2 regions of the Pseudoalteromonas sp. NGC95 genome follow, and region 1 is predicted to be linked to the other one. Evidence: predicted binding sites of a transcription regulator. Region 1 holds the regulator's gene; the other holds the start of a gene.

What was found. Region 1 encodes sigma-54, which starts transcription at its own class of promoters, with help from an activator protein. Its sites were predicted from a motif close to GTTGGCACGNNNNTNGNNT; they were not measured.
Region 2: the regulator sigma-54 is predicted to act here: its motif matches at 1,061-1,079, upstream of flgJ (flagellar assembly peptidoglycan hydrolase FlgJ).

Annotation. Positions count from the first base shown of each region.
Region 1 covers NZ_JADYWR010000001.1:199,642-207,893, forward strand. Annotated here, with positions in the region: gene I6E70_RS00935 (ATP-binding cassette domain-containing protein) at 1-751, opposite strand, end outside; gene I6E70_RS00940 (calcium/sodium antiporter) at 1,007-1,975, shown strand; gene I6E70_RS00945 (KpsF/GutQ family sugar-phosphate isomerase) at 1,979-2,950, shown strand; gene kdsC (3-deoxy-manno-octulosonate-8-phosphatase KdsC) at 2,951-3,502, shown strand; gene lptC (LPS export ABC transporter periplasmic protein LptC) at 3,499-4,053, shown strand; gene lptA (lipopolysaccharide transport periplasmic protein LptA) at 4,043-4,588, shown strand; gene lptB (LPS export ABC transporter ATP-binding protein) at 4,585-5,310, shown strand; gene I6E70_RS00970 (RNA polymerase factor sigma-54) at 5,380-6,879, shown strand; gene hpf (ribosome hibernation promoting factor) at 6,906-7,193, shown strand; gene ptsN (PTS IIA-like nitrogen regulatory protein PtsN) at 7,198-7,650, shown strand; gene rapZ (RNase adapter RapZ) at 7,669-8,252, shown strand, end outside.
Region 2 covers NZ_JADYWR010000005.1:221,168-229,419, reverse strand. Annotated here, with positions in the region: gene I6E70_RS06980 (flagellar basal body P-ring protein FlgI) at 1-943, shown strand, start outside; gene flgJ (flagellar assembly peptidoglycan hydrolase FlgJ) at 1,116-2,132, shown strand; gene flgK (flagellar hook-associated protein FlgK) at 2,134-4,200, shown strand; gene flgL (flagellar hook-associated protein FlgL) at 4,203-5,477, shown strand; gene I6E70_RS06960 (flagellin) at 5,763-6,941, shown strand; gene I6E70_RS06955 (flagellin) at 7,252-8,252, shown strand, end outside.

The sequences.
Region 1 (8,252 bases):
CATCCGACAAGCCTTTTAAAAACTGTTGAACTAAAGGAGATTCATGATTGCGCATTTCATCAGGAGTACCACAACCAATTACACCTTGATCGGCGATAATTATAACGTGATCGGCAATACTCATTACCTCTGTCACATCGTGTGTCACAATTAAAGACGATAAACCCAATACTTCGTTAAGCGACTTAATTAGCTTAACCAATACGCCCATCGAAATAGGATCTTGTCCTGCAAATGGTTCATCGTACATGATTAGCTCTGGATCAAGTGCTATAGCGCGCGCAAGTGCAGCACGTCTTGCCATACCGCCCGATAACTCAGAGGGCATTAAATCTTTAGCGCCACGTAGCCCAACCGCTTGCAATTTCATTAATACAACTAATCGGATAAGGTCTTCACTTAGCTTTGTGTGCTCTCTTATAGGAAACGCAATATTGTCAAATACCGACATATCAGTAAACAGCGCACCACTTTGAAAAAGCATGCTCATTTTAGTACGTGCTTCGTATAACTCTTTACGAGACATTTTAGGAATGCTGCCACCTTCAAATAAAATATCACCTGAATCTGGTTTAAGCTGACCACCAATTAAACGCAACATAGTGGTTTTGCCAATTCCGCTTGGCCCCATGATCGCAGTAATTTTACCTTTAGGAACGCTAAAACTCATATTTTTATATATAGTTCTATTGCCTCTCGAAAAGCTAACATCCTTGACTTCTACTATTGATTGCGACAAGTCGCTCTCCATAAAAATGTTCACTAGTGCACCTATTTTAAAGCTTTTTTGTCAAAGATGGAAAAAACAATTCGTAAGATTTTGTAATACACCCATGAAAAGGATTATAAGACTCGCTCAAAACAGCTTAACCCCGGCTTAAATTTTTAAATTAGCTGTTTAAAAGCAGCATTGTTACGTAGTTGACCTTACTCTTTTATTTATACTTTCATCTTGGCTTTTGTTACTATTCGCGCCATCCGTATTTTGTATAACTGGCTTAACACAATGGTTACCTCGTTTGTTATTTTAATTCTTGGTTTTGCAGCTCTTGTTTGGAGTGCAGACAGGTTTGTTTATGGCGCTGCGGCTCTTGCTAAAAACTTTGGTGTACCTACACTTATTGTTGGTTTAACCGTGGTAGCTATGGGCTCTTCAGCACCCGAAATGATGGTTTCAGCCTCTGCCGCTCTGGCTAACAAAACCGACACAGCGGTTGGCAATGCTGTTGGCTCTAATATTACAAACATTTTACTTGTGTTAGGTATCACTGCTCTATTTCGCCCTCTTTCAGTTTCATCAAGTACATTAAAACGTGAAATGCCATTAGTGATGCTCGTATCTTTAGCTACTTGGTATGTGTTCTCAGATAACTACTTTTCATTTAATGAAGGTGTTGCACTTTTGGTTGGCTTTATCGTATTCATCGGTGGGTTAATTATTGTATCTATGCGTGCAAAAAACCAAGATGATCCATTTGTGTCAGAAGCCTGCGACGATGTACCAAACGATGTACCTACGAAAAAAGCGGTATTTTGGTTAGTTGTCGGCATGATACTCCTACCTGTTAGTTCTCATTTTTTAATAGGTTCGGCTGTCGATATTGCTAAATACTTCGGCTTAAGCGACTTAGTCATTGGCTTAACAATTATTGCCATCGGTACTAGTTTGCCTGAACTTGCCGCTTCGGTTGCAGGTGTACTTAAAAATGAAGATGATTTAGCACTAGGTAATATTGTTGGCTCAAACATATTTAATATTCTAGCGGTATTACCACTTGCCGGTATTATTAACCCTTCAGCCATTGACCCATCATTAGTAAGCCGAGACGTATTAATTATGATTGGCGCAACACTTGCTCTTATTATTATGTCATTGAACTTTAGAGGCACCCAACGTATCAATAGAGTAGAAGGCGGCTTATTGCTAATAGCGTTTTTGGGTTACCAAGGGTATATTTTTAGTCAAGTAGGGTAAATGATGGCAACGCTAAATTTTATTGAACAAGGCCTTCGCGTTTTAGATGTTGAACGCCAAGCACTTAGTGATATTGCACAATATGTAGATGAAAATTTTCATAACGCGTGCCAATTAATGTACGACTGCGAAGGCCGTATTATTGTCATTGGTATGGGTAAGTCAGGTCATATTGGCAATAAAATAGCGGCAACCCTTGCAAGCACTGGCAGTCCAGCATTTTTTGTTCACCCTGGTGAAGCAAGTCATGGTGATTTAGGTATGATCACTAAAAATGACGTGGTTATGCTTATTTCTAATTCAGGGGAGACCAGCGAAGTTTTAAATATCATTCCGGTTTTAAAACGACTTGGTGCCAAAATGATATCGATGACTGGCAATACGCAATCAACCATGGCGACCCTTGCTAATGTACATGTGTGTATTAAAGTAGAAAAAGAAGCCTGTTCATTGGGTCTAGCTCCTACATCAAGTACCACTGCAACGCTTGCGATGGGCGATGCCATGGCAGTTGCATTATTAGAAGCTCGCGGGTTTACAGCTGATGACTTCGCGCTATCTCACCCAGGTGGTAGTTTAGGCAAGCGCTTATTACTTACTTTAAAAGATGTTATGCACAGCGGCGCAAATACACCTATTATTAGCGTTTCACAAACAGTTAAAGACGCCCTTATTGAAATGTCTGCTAAAGGGCTAGGTATGACAGCCATTGTTGATGAAAATCAGCAGCTCGTGGGATTATTTACCGATGGCGATTTGCGTCGTATTTTAGAGCAAAGAATTGATATTCATACAACACAAATAGATGTTGTTATGACTAAGTCATGTACTACGGCTACACAAGATATTTTGGCTGCTGAAGCGCTTAATATTATGGAACACAAACGTATAAATGGCTTAATCGTCGTCAATGATAAAAACCAACCTATTGGCGCATTAAACATGCAAGACCTATTAAAAGCAGGAGTGTTATAAATGCAATTTGAAGAACTCTATCAACCGCTGAGCGATGATGCAAAAGCACGCGCTAAAAAAGTAAAGCTACTTATATGCGATATTGATGGTGTATTTTCTGATGGCCGTATTTATCTTGGTAATCAAGGTGAAGAGCTAAAAGCATTTAATACAAAAGATGGTTTTGGCATTAAAGCGCTTATAAACAGTGGCTTTGAAGTGGCTGTAATTACTGGTCGTCATTCACAAATAGTGCAACAACGTATGAGCAGCTTAACCGTACAGCATATTTATCAAGGCCAAGAAAATAAGCTCATTGCCTATCAAGAATTAAAAGACAAACTCAACCTTAGCGATGAACAAATTGCTTATATCGGTGATGATGGTCCTGACATGCCCGTTATGGAATTAGTCGGCTTTGCTGTTGCAGTAAATGATGCCCATCCACTTATTAAACGTTTATCACACTATGTAACGCAAATGCCTGGCGGCTTTGGTGCAGTAAGAGAGCTCACCGACTTACTTATGCTTGAAAATGGTAAAGCATTGACTACACAAGGCACTAGTTCATGAATGCAGCGCGCATAATATTAAGCGTTTTATTCATTAGCTGTATGGTTTGGCTTTGGTACCCTTATTTTACACAAACAAATATTGTACCTCAGACTGAGCCTGAAGTTATTGCCAAGCCTGATTACATAGCCATAGAACTCAAACAAACAGCCTATGACGAACAAGGTAAAATTAGCCACAAAGTCACTGCGGCTAAAATGGAGCTATATCAACAATTAGGTTTTACGTTTTTTGAAAAACCTATTTTTACTTTATATAACGAAAAGCAAACGTGGCAAATAAATGCAGACGAAGCAACATTATATGAAGACAAACAATTAATTTTAGAAGGCAATGTGGTTGCCAAAAACTTAACCGATAACGCCATGATAGACAAAATCAATGCTGATAATATTCAAGTAGATATAAAGCTATTAACAATGCGTTCGGAGCAACCCGTTATCATTACTGGGCCCAATTTAAAAATCACTGGTAAAGGCCTAGAAGCCGACTTAAAAACCGAAGTGATAAAACTAATTAACCATACGCGAACCATATATTATGACCAATAAAATATTAAAATCACTTATTATTCCTACACTTATACTAGCGTTTAATAGTAGTGCTGCAGAGCAAAACACGCAACCGGCTGCAAATCAAATTTCAATAAGCGCCGATAAGCAAGAAGGTCAATTAAAAGCTAATGTCGGGATTTTTGAGAAAAACGTTGAAATTATTCACGGTAACCGCCGTATCACAGCCGACCGCTTAGAAGTACATAAACGCGATGAACTTGGCGATAATAAACAATTATTAATTGCTACAGGTAGCCCTGCGCACTTTGAAGAAAAGCAATCAGATGGCACGACTATGAGCGCCAGTGCTGACGAAGTACGTTATGATGTATCTAAGCGTTTTTTAACGCTTGTTGGTAATGCACAAGTATCGCAAGCGGGACAAAAAATAAATGCTAAAAGCATTACCTACGATATAGAGCAGCAGCTAATCAGTGCCGAAAAAGATGAAAACTCAACTGACCGCGTTCACACAATTTTAGTGCCAATCGAGACTAAAAAAAGTAAAAAAAGCGACAAAGGTCAACCATGAGCACATTAAAAGCAGAGCTATTAGCAAAGAGCTATAAAGGCCGTGAAGTTGTAAAAAACGTCGGCCTTGAAGTCAAAGCTGGCAGTATTGTTGGCTTACTTGGCCCTAACGGCGCAGGTAAAACTACCACGTTTTATATGATAGTAGGACTTGTACCTAGCGACAAAGGTAAAATATCGATAGACGATAACGATATTACTCTTTTACCTATGCATAGTCGTGCTAGATTAGGCATTGGCTACTTACCGCAAGAGTCTTCAATATTCAGAAAGCTGACTGTTTATCAAAACTTAATGGCCATTTTAGAAACGCGCAAAGAGTTAAATAAACAAGCTAGAGAAGACACTCTCGATAAATTATTAGATGAATTTAGCATACAACACATTCGTGATAGCCAAGGTATGGCATTGTCAGGAGGCGAACGTCGTCGTGTTGAAATAGCACGTGCGCTGGCAGCAGATCCTAAATTTATATTACTGGATGAACCATTTGCAGGTGTTGACCCTATTTCGGTATTAGACATAAAGAAAATAATAGAACATCTTAAAAATCGTGGGATTGGTGTATTAATTACCGATCATAACGTAAGAGAAACCCTTGATGTTTGTGAAAAAGCCTACATTGTTTCTCATGGGGAGCTGATTGCATCAGGTACTCCAGAACACGTATTAAATGATAAAACAGTACGCGATGTTTACTTAGGCGAGCAATTTAGGCTGTAACATTTACGCCATGTCTTTAAGCATCTGCTAGTATTAATTATAACAACATAAAAGGATTGTTAGAGATACATGAGGCAATCACTACAGCTGCGCATGGGCCAGCAACTTACAATGACTCCACAGCTGCAACAAGCTATTCGTTTGTTGCAACTCAGTACATTGGATCTCCAGCAAGAAATACAAGAAGCTCTCGACAGCAACCCGCTATTAGAGGTTGAAGAAGCAGACTATTCAGAAGACGCTGCAGGTAAAAACGAGCAAAAAGCAGATACAGATGACATAACTGTTAGCGCATCTGCCGATGATGCTCCAAGCGAATACGAACAAGATAGTGGTGAAGCACTTGCAAAAGACACGCTAAGTGACGACATGGCTATGGATGTTAGTTGGGATGAGTACATGAGTGCCGCCCCAGCAGCATCATCGGGTCCGATGCCTGAAGACGAATCAATATACCAAGGCGCCTCTACTGAAACGCTCCATGAGTATTTAATGTGGCAGTTACAACTAACGCCATTTAGCCCTACAGACGAAGCTATTGCTATTGCTATTGTAGAAGCCGTCGATGATTCAGGTATTTTAACACTAAGCTGCGAAGAGATTTTAGAAAGCTTTAATCAAGAAAACGAAGATGATAACGAAGTCGAACTTGATGAAATTGAAGCTGTATTAAAACGCATCCAACTGTTTGATCCTGTTGGTATTGCTGCACGTAGTTTACAAGAGTGTTTGTGTATTCAGCTTAACCAGTTTGATAAAGAAACACCTTACATTAATGAAACAAAAATGATTTTAACCGAGCATATTGATTTATTAGCTGCTCGTGACTATCGTACATTAATGAAGAAAACTAAGCTCAAAGAAGAAGAGCTTAAAGAAGTAATGACATTAATACATACTCTTAGCCCTAAACCTGCAGATACTATTGTAAGAGAAGAATCTGAGTATGTTATTCCTGATGTGTCAGTTAAAAAAATTAAAGGCCGCTGGGTTGTTGAGTTAAACCCAGATAGCATGCCTAAAATTCGTGTTAATAGCCAATACGCGGCAATGTCTCGCACTGTAAAATCCAGTGGTGACAGCCAGTTTATTCGCTCGCATTTACAAGAAGCTAAATGGTTTATTAAAAGCTTAGAAAGTAGAAACGACACGCTATTAAAAGTAACAAATTGTATTGTTAAGCAACAACAAGGCTTTTTTGAACACGGTCCTGAAGCCATGAAACCAATGGTTTTAAATGATGTTGCTGAAATGGTAGAAATGCACGAATCAACAATTTCGCGCGTAACAACCCAAAAGTATATGCACACACCCCGTGGTATATTTGAGCTTAAATACTTTTTCTCAAGCCATGTAAGCACCGAAAACGGGGGTGAATGTTCATCTACAGCAATCCGTGCGCTTATCCGAAAATTAATCGCAGCAGAAAACTCAGCAAAACCATTGAGTGATAGCAAAATAGCGGATATATTGGCTGAGCAAGGAATTAAAGTAGCGAGACGTACAATCGCAAAATACCGCGAATCTCTGGCTATTCCACCGTCAAATCAGCGTAAAAGTTTGATTTAAGACGCAAAAAAAAGAGGGTAATGCTTATGCAACTAAACTTAACTGGTCGTCACGTAGAATTAACCGATTCACTAAGAGACTATATTAATACCAAATTTGCGAAGCTAGAAAGACACTCTGATCATATTAATAATGTTCATGTCATTCTCGATGTAGAAAAATTAAATCAAAAAGCAGAAGCCACCATACACGTAAGCGGTGCTGAGCTATTTGCCTCTACAGAACATCAAGATATGTATGCCGCCATTGACTCGTTGATCGACAAGCTCGATCGACAAGTAATTAAACACAAAGAGAAGCTTGCTCGACACTAATATGATGAAATTAAGCTCACTTATATGCCAGGACTGCAGCAAAGCTGCGGTCCTTTTTAATAGCAAAAAAAGAATTTTAGAGTTCATTAGCGAACTTGCTCACGACAAACTTCCGTATTTACCGCAACAAGATATTCTTAATGCTTTAATGAGCAGAGAAAAATTGGGTAGTACAGGTATAGGGCGTGGCATTGCCATTCCTCATGGAAGAATGAGCGGTGCAGAAGAGCCTTTGGCTTTAGTGCTCGTTAGCGAAACTCCAATAAATTTTGATGCAATCGATAATCGCCCTGTTGATATTTTCGTCGCACTCATCGTACCAGATGGCGATAACCAGCAGCACTTAAAGACTCTAGCAACCATTGCTGATAAACTAAACAACAAAGATTTTTGTAAACAGTTACGCAGTGCAAAATCAGATGCTGAGCTTTACCAAGTTATTGTCAATCAATCATAGTTTTATAAAGGGTGTTAAATGGAGTTAATTATCATAAGCGGCCGTTCTGGTTCTGGAAAGTCGGTTGCTTTACGCGTTGTAGAAGATTTAGGTTATTATTGCGTAGATAATATTCCAGTTAACTTGCTTCCTTCATTAGTTCGCAGTGTGTCTGATAGCTACGATAAAATTGCTGTTAGCATTGATGTGCGGAACATCCCTAAACAACAAGATGAATTTAACGATATTCTTGAATACTTGCCTGGCTTTGCAAAACCTACGTTATTTTATTTAGATAGCGACGATCAAACATTGATCAAACGTTTTTCTGAAACTCGTAGATTACACCCACTATCAATTGACTCGTTGCCTCTTGATTTAGCCATCAAAAAAGAAAAAGAATTACTTGATGTATTAATCACCCGCGCCGACTTTATGATAGACACGACTGATTTGAGTGTTCATCAACTCGCTGAATCTATTCGTGAAAAGATTTTAGGTAAAAAAGATAAACAACTAATTGTCACGTTTGAATCGTTTGGTTTTAAACACGGCATACCAAAAGAAGCTGATTATGTATTTGATGCACGCTTTTTACCAAATCCACATTGGGAACCTGAATT
Region 2 (8,252 bases), on a different contig from region 1:
CGAGCAAAACTCATACACACAACAAAGTTTTAGAGGCATGTTGAACAGCTTTGGTATTACGCTACCTTCAACTCAAAGTCCTAAAATTAAAAATGTTGCCGCTGTTGCTGTGCATGCAGAATTACCTGCATTTAGAAAGCCCGGGCAAACAATAGATATTACGGTTTCTTCCATTGGTAGTGCAGGCAGTTTACGTGGTGGCACTTTACTACAAACTTTTTTAAAGGGTGTAGACGGTAACGTGTATGCAATTGCACAAGGTAGCTTAATTGTCGGTGGCTTAGGGGCACAAGGCCTTGATGGTAGTAAGGTTGTAATTAACACCCCTACAGTTGGTCGTATACCAAATGGCGCAACAGTTGAACGCACTGTAGAAAGCCCATTTATGCAAGGCGATTACATTACCTTCAACCTAAACCGCCCAGACTTTACAACGGCAAAACGCCTAGAAAAAACAATTAATGACCTAGTTGGCCCAAATAGCGCACAAGCAATTGATTCTGTTTCTATCCGTGTTATTGCACCACGCGATGCATCCCAGCGTGTATCGTACTTATCGACACTCGAAAACTTAGAATTTAAGCCAGCTGATATGGCCGCTAAAATTATAGTTAACTCGCGTACCGGTACAATTGTCATTGGCAAAAACGTTAAACTTCAGCCTGCGGCTATAACTCATGGTGGCTTAACAGTAACAATTGCAGAGCAACAAAATGTGTCGCAACCAAACCCGCTAGCAAACGGTGACACCGTTGTTACTCAGCAAAGTATTATTGATGTAAACCAAGACGACTCGCGCGCCTTTGTATTTAATCCAGGTGTAAGCCTTGACGATTTAGTTCGCGCAATTAACGAAGTAGGCGCAGCGCCTGGTGACTTAATGGCTATTTTAGAAGCACTAAAAGAAGCCGGCGCAATTAACGGGCAGTTAGTTGTTATATAAATAACTCAAGTCAATAAATAACGTATTACTTAAGCTCTATATTTTTGAAACAAGATATAGGGCTTTTTATTTACAGCAACTTAAGTTTATTATTTTTATCTTCCTCGTTTTATCGGTAGTGGCTCAATTTTTGCATTTTTAACTGCATTATTCATTTTGTGTCAAAAAGCCGATGGAAACTAATCACCTCGATAAACAAAACTTTTTTGATTTAGGCAACTTAGATTCACTTCGTAAAGAAGCCTTAACCAGTGGCGATGCATCAACTGATGCTTCTAAAGCTGCGCTTAAAAAAGCGGCCGCACAATTTGAAGCTATTTTTACGCAAATGCTGCTCAAAGGAATGCGCAAAGCTAACGAAGCATTTGAAGACAAAGACAGCCCATTTAATTCAAGTGGCGTAAAGTTTTTTGAAGAAATGCACGACCAGCAACTTTCAACAGAGCTTTCTTCAAATGGCTCGTTAGGCCTTGCCGATTTAATTGTTCAGCAGTTATCGCCTGAGTCTAAAAACTTTATGCCAGGCTCTGTACTTAGAACAACCAACGATATTTTCAGCGATACACAAGTGGGATCTGCTCTTCCTCATGAGCAAAAAAATAAGCAACCCGATCTTATCGTTAATAACACTAAAGCCGATATTGCTGAGCCTAAAGTCGATACTGCAGAGTCTAAAATCGATAGCCCAACATTTAAAAATGCAGAAGAGTTTGTAAGTTCAGTGTGGGAACACGCTAAAACTGCAGCGCAAAAAATTGGTTTAAACCCAGCGGTAATGGTTGCACAAGCGGCACTTGAAACCGGTTGGGGTAAGCACATTATTAATAGAAGTGACGGTGGTAGCTCAAATAACTTATTTAATATTAAGTCAGATAAAAGCTGGGAAGGCGATAAAGCAAGCAAAGTAACGCTTGAGTTTGAGCAAGGTACACCCGTTAAAAAACAAGCCAGCTTTAGAGCCTACGATTCAATTAAAGATAGCGTGAACGACTTCGTTGATTTTTTAACGCAAAACCCGCGCTACAAAGAAGCATTACAAAATACAGCAAAACCAAATGACTTTTTAGATTCATTACAAAAAGCAGGTTATGCAACCGATCCAAATTATGCCAGCAAAATAAAAAAAGTGCTCAATAGTAGTCAGCTAAAAGACATTGCGGCAAACGTGATCCGCCAAGGAGTAGAGTAACATGTCGTTTAATTTATTAAACATTGCCAGTTCTGGGGTTAGAGCAAGCTCGGAGCTACTGCAAACGACAAGTAAAAATATCGCCAATGTTAATACCGAAGGCTATGTGCGCGAGCGTACAGAGTTTACTACTATGGTTGATAACCAAGTAGGGCGGGGCGAAACATACCGATTATTAAACGAATTTGCTCAGTCACAGCTAAATCGTGATACCTCAAATAAATCGTTTTTCGATCAGTTTATTACTGAGGCTAATCGAGTTGATACTATTTTTTCTGAAGAGTCGAATAATCTATCAACTGGTATTAACTCTTTATTTAATAACGTACAAGAAGCGCTAAATCAGCCGTCGTCTACCGTTGCTCGCTCATTAGTAATGACAGATGCGCAAAGCTTAATTGATCAAATGGATAGGCTTTCTGGCATCGTGCTTGATCAAAAAAGTATAGTGAACGAGCAGCTCGAAATATTTTCAGATGAAGCAAACTCACTCATTCAAAGTATTAGCACGCTAAATCAAAATATTGCAGCCGTTAATGGCACTAATAACGCCGCAGATGCAAGCTCTACCTATAACGAACGCGATAAAGCAATACGCGACTTATCAGAGCTAATAGACATAGAAACGCTTGATGGTCCAAATGGCGAAAAACTCGTTTTTATGGGCACAGGCGAAGCGGTTGTTATGCAAAATGGCGCATTTAACTTATTTTCGATGACGGGGGATCCTGATCCTAATTTTAAAGAATTCACGCTTGATGTTAACGGTGGCAAAGCAGTGCCGCTTGAAGTTGATGTAAGCAAGCTTAAAGGTAAAATTGGCGGTTTACTTGCTTTTAGAGATGACATATTAGTCCCTGCGCAAAACCAAATTGGCCAAATGGGCTTAGCGATAGCTGATGCATTTAACGAACAAAACAAATTGGGTATGGATGCAACAGGCCAGCTAGGTGGTAATATTTTTAATATACCTACCGTTGGCGCTTATGCGTATCAAGCGAATACTGGTGATGCTGGTATGACTGCAACTGTAGAGCCCGGTAAAGGCAGTGAATTACCTGCCAGTGACTTTATTATTACTTATACGAGTGCTGCATCGGTTTCTATTCAACCAGTAGATAATAAAGGCGAGCCGCTAGGTGACCCATCAGTTGCAGATATCCCAGCTGATGGGATCATAAATGCAGACGATATTCGAAATGCAGTCCCTTATCAAGCGGCAACAGCTACAACACCAGAAGTATTAGCAACGGTAAAAGACTCCTTCGGACTACAATTAAATATAGATACAACCAAAACAGGTAACGTGGGAGATCAGTTTCAAATTAAGCTTAATTCTGACTCGGCTTCTAGCATTACGCTTGCAACAGGGCGCGCAGAAGATTTAGCACTAGCATCGCCTATTCGTACTGCTAACAGTATAGATAATATAGGCACCGCTACTATTTCAGTGGGAGAAGTAACAAGCGTGACATCGGGTGGTTTTACCACCGCTCCCGGTTTGACCAATGGCGGTATTACCCTAGTAAAAACAGGCACTGCAAACGAATATCAAATTTCTGATGAAAATAATACGGCAACAACAATTATTATTCCACCGCCAGGTAATAATGTTTTATCTCAAGCAGGAACGCCATACAGCGATTATGGTTTTGATTTTGACATAGAAGGTACACCAGCAACAGGCGACACCTTTACACTTGAGTTTAACGAAGGCGGCTTTGACGATAACCGTAATGGTTTAAAATTAGCTGACTTACAAAATGGCGAATTAGTACGCTTAAACGTAGAAACAACAGCAACGGCCGACAACCATAAAACGTTCAACCAAGCTTATTCAGGGTTAGTGAGTGATATAGGCGTTATAACTGGTCAAGCAATAACAAGCGGTAGTGCGTTTAATGCATTAGCAGAGCAGTCTGAGGCATGGTATGAATCACTATCGGGTGTAAACCTTGATGAAGAGGCCGCAAATTTACTGCGTTTTCAACAATCATACTCAGCATCAGCACAAGTTTTAGCAGCAGCTCAAGAAATTTTTGACACCTTATTAAATGCGGCGAGGTAATTATGCGTTTATCAAATAATTTAATGTACCAAAACAACATAAATAAAATACTCGACAACCAACAAGGTGTTGCCAGCGCTCAAGAGCGAGTAACAACCGGTGAAAAGTATTTAACCACCTCAGAAGCGCCAGCTGCTATTTCGCAAGCTATGCTGTATTCAAATAAAATACAAACTAATGAGCAATACACTAAAAATATTAACCAGCTAAATGGCCGCCTTGAAACTGAAGAAAGCGTATTACAAAGTATAAATAGTAATATTCAACAAGCGCAAGAGCTCACTATTCAGGCGGGTAATGGTGTTTATACTAAAGATGATTTAAAGACGTTTGCATCAGAGCTTAGTGGCATTCAACAAACGTTAGCTAACTTAATGAACACCCGATCAGAAGATGGAAAATTTATATTTTCAGGTTACCAAGACAGCACGCAGCCTTATCAGTTTGATTCTGCAGTGGGTGAATATAGCTATAAAGGCGACCAAGGTCAGCACCAAATTACAATAGCTGAAGGTGTATCAATTAAAGCGAGTGATAACGGCTTTGATACGTTTGAAAAAACAGATGCCAGATTAAATGTACTCGATAATAAAGCAGAAATACCAACAACAACACCTACAAATAATATTACTAAAGGCACTGTTTATGTTGATGGCCAAGCCGAGTTCGATAAGTTCCATCAAGCTCAATACAATGCTGATCCAACGACTCCAGTTTCACCTACAGCAAATACTTTTAGTGTAGTCACAACCGCTGGTGCAACAACAAACGATCCTGATACATACGAAATTTTACAAGATGGCGTGTCGCTTACCCCGCCTCAAACTGGTGAAGTTACAGATGATACAATTGAATTTGCAGGTATGAAAATTCAATTTGAGGGTAGTGCGCCTGGCCAACTCGATTTTAGCCTTGAAAAACCACATAAAGAAAACGTACTCAATACACTGCAATCACTTATTACCGGCCTTAATAATGGCGCACTTGAAGGTGATGACTTTCAGCAAGTACTTGCTGATGGCTTAGTGCAATTACAAAATGCGAGTGAGCAAGTGGTGTTTACCCAATCAAGTTTAGGCGGGCGTATGAACGCGCTTGAAAGAGTAAGCGATTCTAACTTAGCGCTCGACATTCAAAATAAAAGTAATCGTTCTAACTTAGTTGAAGTTGATATGGCAGAAGCTATTAGCGAACTAACCAAACAAGAAACGGCACTGCAAGCATCGCAAGCCACGTTTGGCCGCTTAACTAACCTTTCATTATTCGATTACTTATAAGCAAGTTATAAGCAGATTATAAACAGAAATACTTTGCCGCTTTACCTACTTTAAAGCGGCAATAATTTGCTACAAAGCCGCGGCAAAAAAATGTCACTCTTTTCAAATAACCTCACACCTACTTTTTAACTCAATAAAATCCATTTTTTATAATTAAAAACAAAGAGTTAAAATTGATTTAAAGTTGGCACAGTAAATGCTTTTCTTATTGTAAGAAATTATCGAACAGTGGTTCCTGTTAAATCGTGTTGAACCACACTCTGTTTAAACCTAGGAGATGGTAAAATGGCATTAACAGTAAATACTAATGTGTCGTCACTAAACGCACAACGTAACTTAACTAAATCTGGCGAAGGCTTAGCAACCTCAATGGAGCGCCTAGCTTCTGGTATGCGCATAAATAGTGCTAAAGATGATGCCGCCGGCCTGCAAATTTCTAACCGTTTAACGTCCCAAATAAATGGCCTAGCTGTTGCTCAGCGAAATGCGAATGACGGTATTTCAATGGCTCAAACGGCAGAGGGGGCTTTAAACGAGTCAACTAATATATTACAGCGTATGCGAGAGCTTTCTTTACAATCAGCCAATGGATCTAACTCTTCTGAGGACAGAAACTCGTTACAAAAAGAAGTAGCGGCTTTACAAAAAGAGTTAACACGTATTGCAGATACCACTTCTTTTGGTGGGCAAAAGTTATTAGATGGAACATTCGAAACAAAATCATTCCAAGTTGGTGCCAATGCCAATGAAGTCATTGACGTTACTATTGATGGTTTTAAAGCAACTGATTTAGGAGTTGTAAGCGGGCAGTCAGCAGCCGTACCAGCATTTACTGCAGCTAATATAGGTATTGCAGATGAAACTATTACATTTGGCGTTACAACTGCAGCAGGCTTACAGTCAGTAAGCTTTACTGTTGCTGCTGGAGCGGGTACTGATGATATGATTGACGCAATAAATGAGAATGTTGGCTCTTTAGGTGTTCGTGCACAGTCAGATAGCTCAGGGGGAATTACATTCACGACGACTAATGAAGTAACTGCTTTTGAGACATCTAGTAGTATTGCCGCTGATGCAGGGGCTTTCGCTTCAGCAGTAACTTCAGTAACACCAGGGGGAGCAGATACTGCTACAGGTGGTACTGCGGTTGGCTCAATTAATATTAGTGGAGCTGATGGGACAGGTGCACAAGCAGCACTTGAATCAATTGATGCGGCATTAAAACAAATTGATGATCAACGTGCTGATTTAGGTGCTATTCAAAATCGTTTTGGTCATACAATTAGTAACCTTGCTAACATTCAAGAAAATGTATCTGCATCGCGTAGCCGTATTCAAGATACAGACTTTGCAACAGAAACTGCACAAATGACTAAAAATCAAATACTCCAACAAGCGGGTACGTCAATACTTTCGCAGGCAAACCAAATACCACAAGCAGCCATTAGTTTATTAGGTGGCTAATTATTTAGTTTACTAGTAACTGTTTATACAAACGCACTTCAACTGGAAGTGCGTTTTTTGTTTTTTGAAATAGTAAAAACTATTTGAAATATAAATTAATACGCTATAAAAATTAATAAATAACTACTTTTCATTTTAAAACAACTAATTACATTTAATTAAACAAATAAACCAATTTATTTTTGAAATACTACTAAAGATAATTTATTTCCTGCCGTTAACTTAATCAGTACGGAGCTGAGCATACATTTGTGACAGCTCTTGGTTAAATTAAAATAGCAACATTACGAAAGTAATCAGGAGTTTTATTATGATTTCAGTAAATACAAATGTATCTTCACTAAACGCTCAACGTAACTTGTCTCAATCAGGTTCTGACCTTGCAACATCAATGGAACGCCTATCATCGGGTATGCGTATCAACAGTGCAAAAGATGATGCCGCTGGCATGCAAATTTCAAACCGCTTGACATCGCAAATAAATGGTTTAGGTGTAGCACAGCGTAATGCCAACGATGGTATTTCAATGGCGCAAACAGCTGAAGGTGCTATGAGTGAATCGACTAATATTTTACAACGCATGCGTGAGCTTGCTTTGCAATCTGCAAATGGCTCAAACTCCGCTGACGATAGAGAATCGTTACAAAAAGAAGTTGTTGCTCTGCAATTCGAGTTAACTCGAATTGCAGAAACTACTTCCTTCGGTGGGCAGCAGTTGCTTGATGGTAATTTCGGTACAAAGTCTTTTCAAGTTGGCTCTAATGCTAATGAAACAATTGAGATGGAACTTACCAGTATGAAAGCCTCTGATTTAGGTGTTGTGAGTGGTAGAAGTGTTACTGCTCTTGCTGGTTTTGATGCTGCTAATATAGGTACTGCAGCCGAAACTATAACGTTTGAAGTAACTGATGCAGATGGAACAAAGTCAGTTAGTTTTGATGTAGGTGCTGGTGCGGGTACCGATGATATGATTGATGCCATAAATGAAAATGTAGGTTCTTTAGGGGTTCGTGCACAATCAGATGGCTCAGGTTCAATTACATTTACTACAACAAATGAGGTATCAGGCTTTACTGCAGGCAGCTCTGTTCCTGCTGATGGAGGTACTTTTTCTACAACTGCCGGTGCTGCAACAGTGGGTGGGTTAGACTCAGCTTCAGGTGGTACCGCTGTAGGCTCAATTGATATCAGTGGAACTGATGGAGCAGGTGCGCAGGCAGCGCTTGAATCTATTGATGCTGCGCTGAAACAGGTAGATGAGCAACGTGCTGATTTAGGTGCATTACAAAACCGTTTTGGTCATACGATTAG